3 regions of the Candidatus Pantoea communis genome follow, and region 2 is predicted to be linked to each of the others. Evidence: predicted binding sites of a transcription regulator. Region 2 holds the regulator's gene; each other region holds the start of a gene.
What was found. Region 2 encodes Fur, which represses iron uptake genes when iron is present. Its sites were predicted from a motif close to ATAATAATGAGAACNACTATCAA; they were not measured.
Positions count from the first base shown of each region.

Region 1: the regulator Fur is predicted to act here: its motif matches at 2,164-2,186, upstream of F3J37_RS18840 (TonB-dependent siderophore receptor).
Region 3: the regulator Fur is predicted to act here: its motif matches at 1,525-1,547, upstream of F3J37_RS15550 (TonB-dependent siderophore receptor).

Region 1 covers NZ_VWXC01000015.1:603-5,497, forward strand. The annotation lists gene F3J37_RS18825 (GntR family transcriptional regulator) at 177-857, shown strand; gene F3J37_RS18830 (DUF1330 domain-containing protein) at 857-1,144, shown strand; gene F3J37_RS18835 (helix-turn-helix transcriptional regulator) at 1,227-2,069, opposite strand; gene F3J37_RS18840 (TonB-dependent siderophore receptor) at 2,413-4,539, shown strand; gene F3J37_RS18845 (ABC transporter substrate-binding protein) at 4,555-4,895, shown strand, end outside.
Region 2 covers NZ_VWXC01000005.1:64,530-69,424, reverse strand. The annotation lists gene ybfF (esterase) at 1-566, shown strand, start outside; gene ybfE (LexA regulated protein) at 735-1,010, shown strand; gene fldA (flavodoxin FldA) at 1,146-1,676, shown strand; gene fur (ferric iron uptake transcriptional regulator) at 2,032-2,481, shown strand; gene F3J37_RS08830 (hypothetical protein) at 2,543-2,938, opposite strand; gene glnS (glutamine--tRNA ligase) at 3,173-4,840, opposite strand.
Region 3 covers NZ_VWXC01000011.1:73,959-78,853, reverse strand. The annotation lists gene fetA (iron efflux ABC transporter ATP-binding subunit FetA) at 1-147, opposite strand, end outside; gene F3J37_RS15555 (MurR/RpiR family transcriptional regulator) at 167-1,078, opposite strand; gene F3J37_RS15550 (TonB-dependent siderophore receptor) at 1,591-3,714, shown strand; gene F3J37_RS15545 (ABC transporter substrate-binding protein) at 3,762-4,853, shown strand.

The DNA.
Region 1 (4,895 bases), on a different contig from region 2:
CTGTGAGCTAACGCTGATTTCAACGGGCGGGTCGGTGAGAAGTCGATAGGCGGTGGTAGCAAAGAGAGTAAAGGCGGCGTTGCTTTCAGAACGGAAACAGTGCTAATAGTTAAAACGCTTGCAGGACATGACATTGACTTCAGGCTGAATTTTTAAATTTCAACGAAGAGACGATTATGGATGCGAGTCATTCCCTAAAAATTGAAAATACGCCGGTGACGTTACGTGAACTGGCGTTGGCTAAAGTTCGTCAGGCCATTATCTCGGGATACTTTAAAGCTGGAGACCGTTTGGTTGAACGCTCACTGTGTGATGAATTAGGTGTAAGCCGTACCGTGGTGCGCGAAGTCATTCGCTATCTGGAAGCGGAAGGTTTAATTGAAAACCTGCCGAAAAAAGGCCCGATTGTGGCGATATTAACCTGGGAAGTGGCCGAGCAGATTTACGATATTCGTATCCTGCTGGAATCCGAAGCGGCGAAGGATTGCGCAAAATTAGCCACTAGCAGTGATAAAAAGAATCTGCACAAGAAACTCCTGCGCATTGCTAAAGCCTCGCACGATCATGATGATATTGAACGCGTTGAAGCGTCTCAGGCCTTTTATGAAGCACTCTTTTCCATTGCAAAACATCATATTGCGTGGGAAATCGTCCAGCGCCTGAATAGTCGTATTAGTCGACTGCGCGAACTGACCCTGCGCAGTCCGGAGCGTCAGGTGGCGGGTTTTGAGCGTATGTCGCGAATTTATGAAGCGATTGAAGAGAACAATGCCGAACACGCGAAAGAGGCCGTCAAACAGCATCTTTCAGAAGCGGCCACGCTGGCTAAATCTATACTGACTGCTGAGGAAAAATAATGTCTGCTTATTGGATCGCCCACGTCAATATTGAGGATGCACAGCAGTACCAGAATTATATTGAGCTGGCACCGCTTGCGTTTAAAAAATATCAGGCGAAGTTTATTGCCCGCGGTGAAAATGCCACCTCACTTGAGGGTGATGAATTTAAGAAGCATGTGATCATTGAATTCCCCGATTATCAAACGGCGCTGGACTGCTATCATTCTGACGAGTATCAGTTAGCCAAAAAGCAGCGTGAGAACGTGGCAACGGCCATGATTACCATTGTGGATGGGCTGGCGTAGAATTGGACCTACTCCCCAGGGTTGATTTGCCGCTCAATACCTCAGTTTAAAAAGCTAAGCAATCAGATCGCTCTGCCCCGTTTCAGCCCCGCATATCCTTAGGTGCAAAGCCATATTTTTTGCGGAAAGCGACGGAGAAATGGGCGGGCGAATAACCGACCTGATAGGCCACTGAAGAGACGCTGGCTTCCCCCGTCGACAACATACGCCAGGCGGTTTCGAGTCGCAGCGTTTGCAAATAGCCGAAGATGCTCTGATTAAACAGGCGTCGGAACCCGGCGGTGAGTTTACGCGTGTTCAGGCCAACTTTAGCGCTGAGATCACGAATGGAGGGAGGTGAGTCGATGTGCTCAGCGAGCAAGTTTTTCACATCATGCAGCCGGGCAATATCGCAGGCGCTTAGGCGTAATGTTGATTGCTGCAACGTCCTGTCTTCACTGACCAAACTATCCAGCGTGTGAGCAACGATCTCCAGCGCTTTGCCCGTCATGTACAGCTGTCGTGCGACACCTTGCAGTGGGTTGGTAAACAGTTGCGCTCTCAGTCCACTCAGGCACTTTGGCGTTGCCTGAATACGCATACCAGGATTTGCGGACAAATCGAGCTGCATGCCTGCAGTCAGTGTGTTGATGGACTCGGCGCAAAGATGCTGGCTCAACGAGTGCGTAGAGATATTCACGGCGGTGTAATTCAAATCAGCGCCAGGCAGTAAGCATTGACTTGCGTGCGCTAAATCCTGACTCCAGACAGCACAGAGTGCCGGACCTTTGATATGCCGCTCTGCTTGCTGAGGAAAACGGCACAACAGTTCACCACTTTCGATGATGATGATTTTCAGACCCACAAACAGCTGTTCATCCTGCCAGATCGCCCGCTGCGGGTTAACGCTGCCGCTGGCGAGTGAAATATCACCTCGCAACAACATCTGTACTCCGCCATCACCTCCCTGACTAAGTTTGCCTTTTCTGGCGGAAAGCTTCTGAGAATCCATCTTTGACCCTACCGTGAGATGAGTGATATTGATTATCATTCTCAATGTAAGCGTTTTGTAAATGCCTGTCCATGGGTATATCGAAACGCAAACCGTCTACTGGCAGCAGAATCAGCACAGATCCTAAATAAACTTCCCGGCCACACCGGGAAGTTTCATTTTGCATGTTTTTCTAAAGAAAGAGTTCGGCAAGCGAAAGTGTTGCTGATTGTCTGCCCACATTCTCACTGACACACTTTTAGTCGACAAAAAAGTCGCTTCTATTGTGGAGAATACCTTGGAAAACAATAATAAAAATTGGGCGCGCTGGACCACGCCCCTTACCTGCCTGGCGCTGTTAATTAATGCCCATTGCGCGCTGGCAGAAGATACCTTGCAAGTCACGGCAGACAGCAAAACGGCACCAGAAAAAGGCTATGTTGCACAGACCAGCACAACGGGGAGCCGCACCAATGAATCCATTCTCGCCACGCCCCAGTCAGTATCGGTGATCACCCGCAGCGAAATGGACGATCGTAACGTGCAGAGCACCACCCAGGCCCTGCAATACACACCGGGAGTGTATGCCTCAACCTCTGCGATCTCGTCCCGCTTTGACTACTTCAACATCCGTGGTTTTGATTCAACACTGAACGGGACCTTGCTGGATGGATTGCGATCCACCACTCAGCAGTCCTACGTACGCTACGAACCTTACGGATTGGAACAACTGGACGTGCTGCGTGGCCCCAATGGTTTCCTTTACGGCGCAGGATCGCCAGGCGGTATTATCAACGCCATCAGCAAGCGTCCCACGTTAAATGCACAGCATGAAGTGGCCATTCAGACCGGCAGTCATGGCCGCATGCAGGGCCAGTTCGACACCTCCGGGCCGCTTAACGATGATAAAACACTGCTCTATCGCGTGGTGGGTGTGGGGCGTGACAGCAATACCCAGTTCAACAACGTCCCGGATGACACCCTGTACCTGGCGCCTTCCTTGACCTGGCGCCCCGATGCAGACACCTCATTGACCGTATTGGCCTCGGTTAGCCGCAATAAATTTGGCCCCCCACGCCCTTACCTGCCGCTGTATGGCGCCTTACTCAGCAACCCTAACGGGCAGGTCAACCGCAACAGTTATCTTGATGGGACCAATCTCGATAACCATATGACCCAGAGCAATCTGGGTTACGAACTGGACCACCATTTTGGCGATCGCTGGACCTTCCATTCTGCCAGCCGCTACACCGAAACCGACCTGATGACGCAAACGCTTTCAGGCGCGTCGCTGGCGGCGGACATGCGCACGCTGAATCGCGTGGCCTATGAGTTCGGTATTAAAGGGAAAGTCTTCGCCACTGATAACAACCTCAAGACCGATTGGGATGCAGGGCCCGTGCACGGTTCCAGTGTTGCGGGCGTGTCTTTCCGCCACACCGGGGAGGATTACTATCTGAACTATGGCCGGGCCAGCAGCATTGATATTTACCAGCCGACCGGCAATGGTCGCTTCCCGACGACCTCGCCCTATACCAGCACGCAGCAGAATGCTAACGAAACCGGCGTTTACCTCTCTAACAGCCTCGCGTTGTTCCAGCATCTGAACCTCGACCTCTCTGCGCGTCAGGACTGGGCTTCGGTGAACACCAAAAACCGTCTCAACGACACTTACACTTCGCAGGACGATCAGCGCTTTACGTGGCGGGCAGGCTTAAGCTGGATAACGGATATCGGGGTAGCACCTTATGTCAGTTATGCCACCTCATTTGCGCCAGTGCTGGGCACCAATTTCTATGGTGACGCCTACAAACCCACCACCGGCAAACAGTGGGAAGTCGGTGTGAAATATCAGCCAGAGCAGTTCGATGCACTGTTTACGCTGGCATGGTTCGACCTGACGCAGGATAACGTGCAGACCACCGATCCCGACAATTCGTTGAACAAAATTCAGACCGGACAGGTTACCTCGAAAGGGATCGAAGCCTCAGCCACCGCCAACCTCACCGACGACTGGAAACTGATTGCCAGTTACAGCTGGAACAATCTTGAGACCAGCAAGACCACGGTGGCCGGTGCACAGGGCAAAACGCCCACCGCCATGCCCGAGCATATGGCCTCTCTCTGGAGCAATTACACCGTTGCGAGTGGCCCGCTGGCTTCACTGGGCTTAGGTGCAGGTGTGCACTATGTGGGCTCGACCTGGGCTGACACCAACAACACCATCAAAGTACCGGACTACACCCTGGTTGATGCCGCCATTCACTACGATTTGGGACAGATCAATGCCCAACTCCATGGACTGAATGTGGCGCTCAACGCCAATAACCTGCTTAACAAACATTATTGGGTCAGTTGCTCAACCACCACCTGCACCACGGGTTATGACCGCTCGTTAAGCGCCACCCTGTCCTATCGCTGGTAAGTTAAGGAAAACATCATGATGAGAAAATCCAACCTGATAATGTGGCTGTGCGCACTCTGCCTGATGTGCAGTGCTTCTTCAGCGTGGGCAGCGATTACGGTCACCGATATGCTGCAGCGTAAAGTGACTCTGCCTGGACCAGCAAAACGCGTGGTGCTGGGAGAGAATCGCCACATCATTACGCTGGCGCTGCTGGAGAAAGATCCTTTCCATAATCTGGTGGGCTGGGGAGACGATCTCCAGCGCTACTCACCTGCCACCTGGGAGGCGATAAAAAAACAGTATCCCGCGGCCAGCCACATACCGGTGCTGGGCACCATGAACAGCGGTACCTTTTCAATGGAGGCGACAATCGC
Region 2 (4,895 bases):
TGGCGCAAGATATCGTTGAGACGCTGGATGCACACCAGATTGAACGCGCTGGCGTGATAGGCCACTCGATGGGCGGTAAGATCGCCATGGCACTGAGTGCCGTGGCCCCCGAACGTATTGAGAAGATGGTGCTGATCGATATCGCGCCCGTGGATTACCAAACCCGCCGCCACGATGAAATCTTTGCCGGTATTCGCGCCGTCACCGCCGCGGGTGTGACGCGTCGCAGTGAAGCGGCCGAGGTGATGCGCCAACATGTCGCCGAAGAGGGGGTGATTCAGTTTATCCTCAAGTCCTTTGTCGAGGGCGAATGGCGCTTTAACGTGCCGGTGTTGTGGGACAACTACACCACGATTTCTGGCTGGGAAGAAGTTCCCGCCTGGCCACATCCCGCATTGTTTATTCGCGGTGGCGATTCTCCTTACCTCGACAATCAGCACCGCGATGCACTGCTGCGTCAGTTCCCGCAGGCACACGCACACGTGATTAGCGGGGCCGGTCATTGGGTCCATGCCGAAAAACCTGATGCGGTTTTGCGCGCAGTTCGTCGTTTTTTTAACCTGTAAAAGCAAAAGCTTGCCGTATGCGGTTTAGGGTTGGCGTCGCGGATGGCGCTGGAGTATGATGTCGCGCTAAAAATTTGCCGCGGATGATTTTTTCGCCGCGGTCGGGCCGATAATGTATAAATCGCGCAGCGCCTTTCCGCCGTTCGCGCCCACTCAGTTTCACTAATCATGGCAAAAGAACAGACTGACCGTACCACGCTTGATCTTTTTGCAGACGAGCGGCGTCCTGGTCGACCCAAAACCAGCCTGCTGACACGTGACGAACAGTTGCGTATCAACAAACGTAACCAGCTCAAGCGCGATAAAGTGCGAGGGCTGCGTCGTGTTGAGCTGAAAATGTCCAGCGAAGCGGTTGACGCCCTGAACACGCTGGCCGAGCAACAAAACATCAGCCGCAGCGAATTGATTGAACAAATGCTGCTGGCGCAACTCAAACTGTCTTAGCGCGCTGACCGCACGCAGGAACACAAAGTTCAGGCTTTACTCGTTCCGCCCTTTTCAACGGTCTGCTATCATTCGCTAACATGTGCAGTCAATTGACTTACTTTCACAATCAGGCTTTAAGAGGTTACTTAACCCATGGCAATCGTAGGCATTTTCTTCGGCAGCGATACCGGCAACACTGAAAACATTGCAAAAATGATCCAGAAACAACTGGGTAAAGATGTCGCCGAAGTGCATGACATTGCTAAGAGCACTAAAGAAGATCTCGCAGCGTTCGACATCCTGCTGCTGGGCATTCCTACCTGGTATTACGGCGAAGCACAGTGTGACTGGGATGACTTCTTCCCTACGCTGGAAGAGATCGACTTTAATGGCAAACTGGTGGCGCTGTTTGGTTGTGGCGACCAGGAAGACTACGCAGAATATTTCTGTGATGCGATGGGCACGATTCGCGACATCATTGAACCAAACGGCGCGGTGATTGTGGGCCACTGGCCGACTGAGGGCTATCATTTTGAAGCCTCAAAAGGTCTGGCCGATGACAAACACTTCCTCGGCCTGGCGATTGACGAAGATCGTCAACCTGAGCTGACCAACGAACGTGTTGATGCCTGGGTGAAACAGATTTTTGATGAGCTGCAGTTAAAAGAGATCATCGAAGCCTGATGCCTCGCCTCCCCAATGTGAGCGCTGGCTCACATTGGGACAAAGGAATTTCCTATAAAAATAATAGCTACGGTTTTTTAACTTTTCCCCGCAAATCTGTAGAATACCCGCAATGGTCATCCGCTTATTCCTCTGATTGTTGACTGAGGCTGAGTGAAATGGAAACCCAAACCACACCGTTCCGCGCTGACGTAGGCGATGTTTATCCTTACGACTTTTGTTGATTTGCGCGATACCCCGGTTTTCATTTCACTGCTTGAGTTCTATAATGAGACGCAAATGAGAATACGTGTGACCTAAACATTCAAGGCCCCTGCGCCGTAAGTGACATGCAAAGTAACAGGACAATATCCGAATGACTGACAACAACTCCGCATTGAAGAAGGCTGGCCTGAAAGTCACTCTGCCAAGATTGAAAATTTTGGAAGTGCTTCAGGGACCGGGCCCCGAGTCCCATCACGTCAGTGCGGAAGATTTGTATAAGCGCCTGATCGATATGGGCGAAGAGATTGGCCTGGCAACGGTATATCGCGTTCTTAACCAGTTTGATGACGCGGGTATCGTCACCCGTCATAACTTCGAAGGCGGCAAATCCGTATTCGAACTGACTCAGCAGCATCACCATGACCACTTGATCTGCCTGGATTGTGGCAAAGTGATCGAATTCAGCGATGAATCAATCGAAACGCGTCAGCGTGAGATTGCCACTCGCCATGGCATTAAACTCAGTAACCACAGCCTGTACTTGTACGGCCACTGTGCACTGGGAGACTGCCGCGAAGACGAGACGCTCCACGATAAGTAATTGAGTGTGCTATGCAATATAAAAAAACCGGTGCTGGTCACCGGTTTTTTTATGCCTGTTATCAAGCGATAAAGGTCTCGTGGAGGTAGCGCCAGCGAGGAATGGTGGTGCTGCAATCCAGCACAGCCAAAGAGATGCGCGTTTGATGGGTGCCGTTCAACATCTGCAGTTCACGATACTGAATCGTCACTTCCTGGCTCTGTTGAGAAATGATGGCATGCTCACTGGTGGCAATGCGCAGCCCTTCCCGCTGACCGTGCAGTTTGCGAAACAGCACTTCGGTCTCATTCAGATCCAGTTGCTTACCCAGCGGCGTCACCATTTTGAAATCCGGGTGAAAGTGTGACAAAAGCAGTTCCATGCTGTCATCACTGCCTTCTACCTGGTTAAAAACACGTTCAATAAGCTGATGTAATACCACCACACTATGCTTAGCTTCCAGGGCGAGACTTGTCATTTTTTTTCCTTTGATAACCCGCAGAGCTCTATTTAGAGCGCATAGCCTACCTGAAATACAATTTTTCACACTCGCAAATGGGTTAATTTTGCTAAAGTCAGAATTGTCGCAAAATAGACAACAAGCTCAGCTTGCCGCCTTCAGCATAATTGATTGCCCGTGGCGAATTACAGGCAATAAAAAAGGGCGATTGCTCGCCCTTTCATGATCATATTGTGCAATCGACGAAAGATATTACTCGCCAATCTTCGCGAAGGTATCGCGCAGTCCAACCGTGCGGTTAAACACCAATTTACCCGGCTGTGAGTAGACACTATCGGCACAGAAATAACCTTCACGTTCAAACTGATAAGCTGCGGTAGTGGCCGCTTCACGCAAACCAGACTCCACGAAGCCCTGTTTGATCTCCAGCGAGTTCGGGTTAATGGTGGTGAGGAAATCCTCAGCCGCCGCGGGGTTTGGCACGCTGAACAGACGGTCGTAAAGACGGAACTCAGCTGGCAGTCCATGAATGGCGGAAACCCAGTGGATCACACCTTTCACTTTGCGACCATCCGCCGGATCCTTGCTCAGGGTGTCAACATCACAAGTGGCATAGATGCAGGTAATGTTACCCTCTTCGTCTTTCGCCACACGCTCAGCACGAATCACATAAGCATTGCGCAGACGCACTTCTTTGCCCAGAACCAAACGTTTGTACTGTTTGTTGGCTTCTTCACGGAAGTCAGCGCGATCGATCCACACTTCACGGCTGAACGACACTTCACGCGTGCCCATCTCCGGCTTGTTTGGATGATTAGGCATGGTCAGCGTTTCTTCGTGGCCGGCGGGCAGGTTTTCGATCACCACTTTCAACGGGTCAAGTACCGCCATCGCGCGTGGTGCGTTCTCATTGAGATCGTCACGAATACAGGATTCCAGCGACGCCATCTCAACGATATTGTCCTGTTTAGTCACGCCGATGCGGCGGCAGAATTCACGAATCGAGGCCGCGCTGTAACCACGACGGCGCAGACCTGAAACGGTCAGCATGCGGGGATCATCCCAGCCTTCCACCACTTTCTCGGTGACCAACTGCGTCAGCTTGCGCTTCGACATCACCGCGTATTCCAGATTCAGCCGCGAGAATTCGTACTGGCGCGGATGCTGCGGAATGGTGATGTTGTCCAGCACCCAATCGTAAAGGCGACGGTTGTCCTGGAACTCCAGCGTACACAATGAGTGGGTAATGCCTTCGATCGCATCCGAAATGCAGTGCGTGAAGTCGTACATCGGGTAGATGCACCACTTGCTGCCGGTCTGATGGTGATCGGCAAACTTAATACGGTACAGCACCGGATCGCGCATCACAATGAAGCTGGATGCCATGTCGATTTTGGCACGCAGACAAGCTTTACCTTCCTCGAAACCGCCATCACGCATTTTCTGGAACAGCGCAAGGTTCTCTTCCACGCTGCGGTCGCGGTACGGGCTGTTTTTACCCGGCGCAGTCAGGGTGCCGCGATATTCACGGATCTCTTCAGCAGACAACTCATCAACGTAAGCCAGACCTTTATTGATCAGCTCAACGGCGTAGTTAAACAGTTGGTCGAAATAGTCTGAGGAGTAACGAATGTTGCCGCTCCACTCAAAGCCCAGCCATTGCACGTCACGCTTGATGGATTCAACGAACTCCAGGTCTTCTTTCACCGGGTTAGTATCGTCAAAACGCAGGTTGCACTGTCCTTGATAATCTTGGGCGATACCAAAGTTCAGGCAGATAGATTTCGCATGGCCAATATGCAGATAACCATTGGGCTCAGGCGGGAAACGGGTATGCACACTGCTGTGCTTACCGCTCGCCAAGTCTTCGTCGATGATCTGACGAATAAAGTTCGTTGGGCGGGCTTCAGCCTCACTCATCTCAAAATCCTCAAAACAATAGCGGGTGATTTGTACCACGAAGTAACGGAGTATG
Region 3 (4,895 bases), on a different contig from region 2:
CAGCGTGCTTTTTCCACTGCCTGAGGGCCCGGTCAGCAGCAAAAAATCACCGGCGTTAAGTTGCAGTGAAACAGGTGCCAGTAAGGTTCGCCCTTGCATAGCATAAGTAACCCTCTGCACTTCAAGCAGAGAAGAATCGCTGGTCATGTTCGCTTCCAAAATAGGTTCAGGACTTGTTGGTTTTGCGCGCGCCGGGGCGCGTCAAGGCATTACTGATCTCATACAGTTTGCTCATGCTTTCCATGGTGGCAACCGGCGTGGTGGCCGCCAACCCCAGCACTAAAATTTCCAGACAGATCATTGGCGTAGTGTGTACCGGCATTTTATCCGCGTCACGACTGCGGGGGATCTCAATGGTGACATCAGAGCGTTGGGCAAAGATGCTGTCTGGCGCGCCAGTGAGCACAATGATTTTCAATCCCAGCCGCTGAGCCTCGGCCAGCGTTACCAGCCCTTCCGGATGCGCGCTACTTTGTACCAGCATGATCAACACATCGGCATGGCGCATCTCGGCAATTTGTTCGCTGAGGGCAATGCCGGTGCGATTCAGGACATATGAGGATGTGCCATTACGTTTGAACAGACGGGCTGTGTAGTCGGCCAGTATTGCAGACGCACCAATGCCGAAAATAGCCACGCGATCCGCCTGCTGCAAAAGGTCGATCGCCTGCTGAATCGCCTGGCGATTGGCGCTGGAGGCAAGCATATCGCAGCTAATACGATAACTATCCAGCACAAAATCAACACTGCCTTTGGCATCCTGTGACAAGGCATTCACCGTGGAAGCCACGCGTGCCGGCGAGCGCTGTGTGACGCCCAGGAACTCCGCCATCACAATCTTCAAGTCGCGGAAACCGGAGAATCCTAACGCCTGAATGGCGCGGATCACTGTGGCATCCGAGGTTTGGGTATCGATGGCAATGCCCAGCGCGGTTTTATCCAGTACCACACTCCGGTGCTGATGGATGTAATTCGCCACTTTAAACAGGCGCGGCGTGAGCTGATGTTTAGCGGTGTGAAAACGCTCACCGTAGAGATCGTAGGGCCGCTTGCTGGTTTTAGGCACGGAATCAGTCACGGTTAAAACACCTTGTTAATAAGTAAGTTACGCTGCCAGACGCGACCTTCGCAACGTCACGCAGCGCGAGAGTAATCCAGAACAGGTCACGAAGCAAAGCGTGAATGCGCCTTTACCCCTTCACAAAAGAGGCAGCAGTAAACGTATTATTCCGATGAAAATTAAGAATACCTTAATTTAATTAAAATAAATGAATACCTCCAATCTATTAACGCCACTGGAGAGTGAGAGGCGAGCGTCGATAAAATGTAGTCAAATTAAATCATGATTAATGAAACTACATTCACTACTACATTTTTAGAATAATACTAAATAAAACAGTGCATTTAAAAACTACATATCAACGGCAGTTGCATGAAGCAGGTGTTTTATGCCGCAGAATCCAATAAAAAAATAATCAATAAAATACGTCAATGAGATGAAAAATCGGCATTATTTTGTTGTAAATGGAAATCAATCTCATTACCATCCGCTCTTCTGAATATTTCCCTTTTTGATGCGGATTTAACTTAATGAAGTATCTTTGCTTATTTTCATCAGCGGTAAAATATACGCTCTCTGGCTCTCAGGTATTACTGGCTTCCACCCTGCTGTACAGTTATTCAGCCAGCGGCGCGGATCAAACCTTGACCGTGACAGCCGCTTCGGAAACCACCTCCAGCAGCTACAACCAGGACGATGCGGCGGCGACACTGCGCACCTCAACGCCACGCAACGAAACACCGCAGTCAATCAGCGTGGTGACGCCACAAGTGATGAAGGATTATCAGGTCACCAGCCTGAATGATGCGGTGAAATTCGTCAGTGGCGTCACCCAGGGCAATACCCTGGGCGGTACTGAAGATGGTTTTGTTAAGCGTGGTTTCGGCTCCAACACCGACGGTTCAATCTTCATCGACGGCGTACGCAGTAACCAGGGTCTGACCATGGATGCCAGCATCGATCATGTTGAGGTGCTGAAAGGATCCTCATCGCTGCTGTACGGCATTCTGAATCCCGGCGGCATTATCAATCTGGTGAGTAAAAAGCCGCAATACGAGTGGAACACCCACATCAGCGGTGAATCCAGCAGTTACGGCGGTGGCACTGGCATGGTCGATATCACCGGTCCACTCGGTAACGGCTTTGCTTTCCGCATGGTGGCTGAACGTCAGCGCGAGGATTACTGGCGTAATTTTGGCGTTAACGAACATACCCTGCTGGCGCCGTCATTAAGCTGGTACGGCGATCGCGCGTCCTTCAACATCAGCTACGTCGAGTATAAATACGATGTGCCCTACGACCGTGGTACGGCGTTTATTGGCGGGAAACCCGTCGATATTCCTTACAACCGTCGTCTCGACGACAATGCGAACCATGCCTGGGGCAAAAACAAGCGCCTGAACGTCTCATACGGTTACAACCTCAATGATGTCTGGGATACGCATCTCAACTACGGCTGGATGCAGCGCCGTTATGACAGTAACGAAGTGCGCGCCACCGCCATCAACACCACGACCGGTATCGTTTCGCGCCGTGCTGATGCTAACCGCGGCTTCAACCATCAGACGGAATATGTCTCCTGGGATATCAGCGGTTCTCCCACTATCGCGGGCATGCAGCACGACTTGTTGGTGGGTGTCGATTATGAGCAGAACGAAACCTATAAAGCGCGATCTTATCGCGGCACTGTTTCACGCACCTTCAATATGTACGACCCGGTGTACGGCGAAGAGCCGATCGTCAGCGACAGCACCTATAACGATGCACTGAGCAATCTGCGCACCAATCTTTATAGCCGCTCGGTGTTTGCCAAAGACAGCATTCATCTGACGGATAAATGGATTGCAGTGTTGGGTGGCCGTTTCCAGCGCTATACCCAAACCTCCAGCAACGGCTTTATCGATCCAGAAACCACACTCAACGATCGCGGCAACGCTTTCCTGCCGCAGTTGGGGGTGGTGTACAAAGTATTGCCGGATGTCTCACTGTACGGCAGCTACAGCAAATCGTTTACGCCATCAACCCAAACCGACGATGACGGCAACGTGGCGTCCACCGAGAAAGGCACCACCTGGGAAGTCGGTTCTAAATGGCAGGTTGCGCCCAATCTGGCGGCCACACTGGCGCTGTACCGCATTGATGAAGAGGACATGTCGATTTTCATTAACGGCGTGACGCGCAACATTCCCAAAGCACGCTCGACCGGTGCGGAGCTGGAGGTCAACGGCGAGTTTGCGCCTGACTGGAACCTGATCGCCAACTACAGCTACGACAAAACTGAGATTGTTTCCGACAACGTGAATCCTGACAACGTCGGCAACCGTCTGGTGAACGCCCCGACCAATATGGGCAGCCTGTATCTCAGCCACACCCTGCGTTTCTCCTGGCTGCCGGGTGAACTGCGCCTGGGCGGCGGCGGACGCTATGTCGGTACTCGTGCTGGCGATCCGGAAAACAGCTTCGTGATGCCCGCCTATACCGTGGCCGATGCCTTTATCGCCTGGGACAGCCAGTTGATCGGTAAACACACCCAGCTGAAGCTCAACGTGAAAAACCTGTTCAACCGCGAATACTATGAATCCAGTGCCGGGAATCTGCGCGTGATTGAAGGGGAACCGCGCGTTATGTACTTACAGGCCGCTGTCGACTTCTAATCTGCTGCGCTCCGCCTTTCAGGGCGGAGCCTACTGTGAGCAATGCGATGAAAAGAGTGCTACTGACTTTGCTGCTGTTATTGCCACTGGCGGCGCAGAGCAAAACCCTGACGGATAGCCTGCAACGCCAGGTGAAGGTTCCGGATAATCCACAGCGGATTGTGATTGGCGAAAGCCGGATGATCTATACCCTCGCCCTGGTGGAAGACGGCAACCCGGCGAAACGGGTGGTGGGCTGGCCTGCAGATCTGCGCAATCTGGATAAACAGACCTGGGATCGTTACGTCAAAGCCTTCCCGGAGATTGGCAAGATTACCCAGATTGGCAACTCTAACTTTTCGCAGCTGAATGTAGAGAAGATTATCGCGCTGCAGCCGGATTTGGTGATCCTGCCGGTGTATGCGCGTACTCCGCCCAATAACTCGCAGTTTATGCTGCAGCTACAGGCCGCGAATATCCCAGTGTTGTTTCTCGATTTCCGCGTTGATCCGCTGACGAATACCGTTGCCAGTCTGCGTACGCTCGGTGCAGCACTCAATGATGAAGCCAAAAGCGAACGCTTTATCGCGTTCTATCAGCAGCACATGCAGCGTATTCGCGATCGCTTAGCCAACTGGCACGGTACGCGGCCGAAAGTGATGCTGCAATTACATCTGGGTAAGAAAGCCGAATGCTGTACCACGGTGGCGCATGGCAATCTGGCGGATTTGATCGCCTTCGCCGGGGGCGAAAATATTGCCGCCGGTCGCTTCCCCGCCGTGTTTGGTCAGCTCAACCCGGAAGCGGTGATTGCCGCTAATCCCGATATCTATATCGCCACCGGATCTTCGGGCCCGGAAGAGACCAGCGCGCTACAACTCGGGCCACTGGTGAATGCGGAACAAGCCAAAACCACCTTCCTGCGTGCGTTAGCCCAGGACAGCACGGTCTCGGCCCTGCCCGCCGTGCAACAGCAGCGCGCCGCCGCCTTCTGGCAAAACTTCTACATGAGCCCATGGCATCTGCTGGCCGCCGAATTTTTTGCCAAAACGTTCCATCCACAGCTGTTCCACGATATGTCACCCAATGACACGCTGTGGGAGATGAACCAGCAATTTCTGCCCATCCCGGAAACAGGCACTTACTGGACGCACAATTGATTTTTCGCGGTAACTGGCGCACAGGGTTTAGCCCTAAGGTTG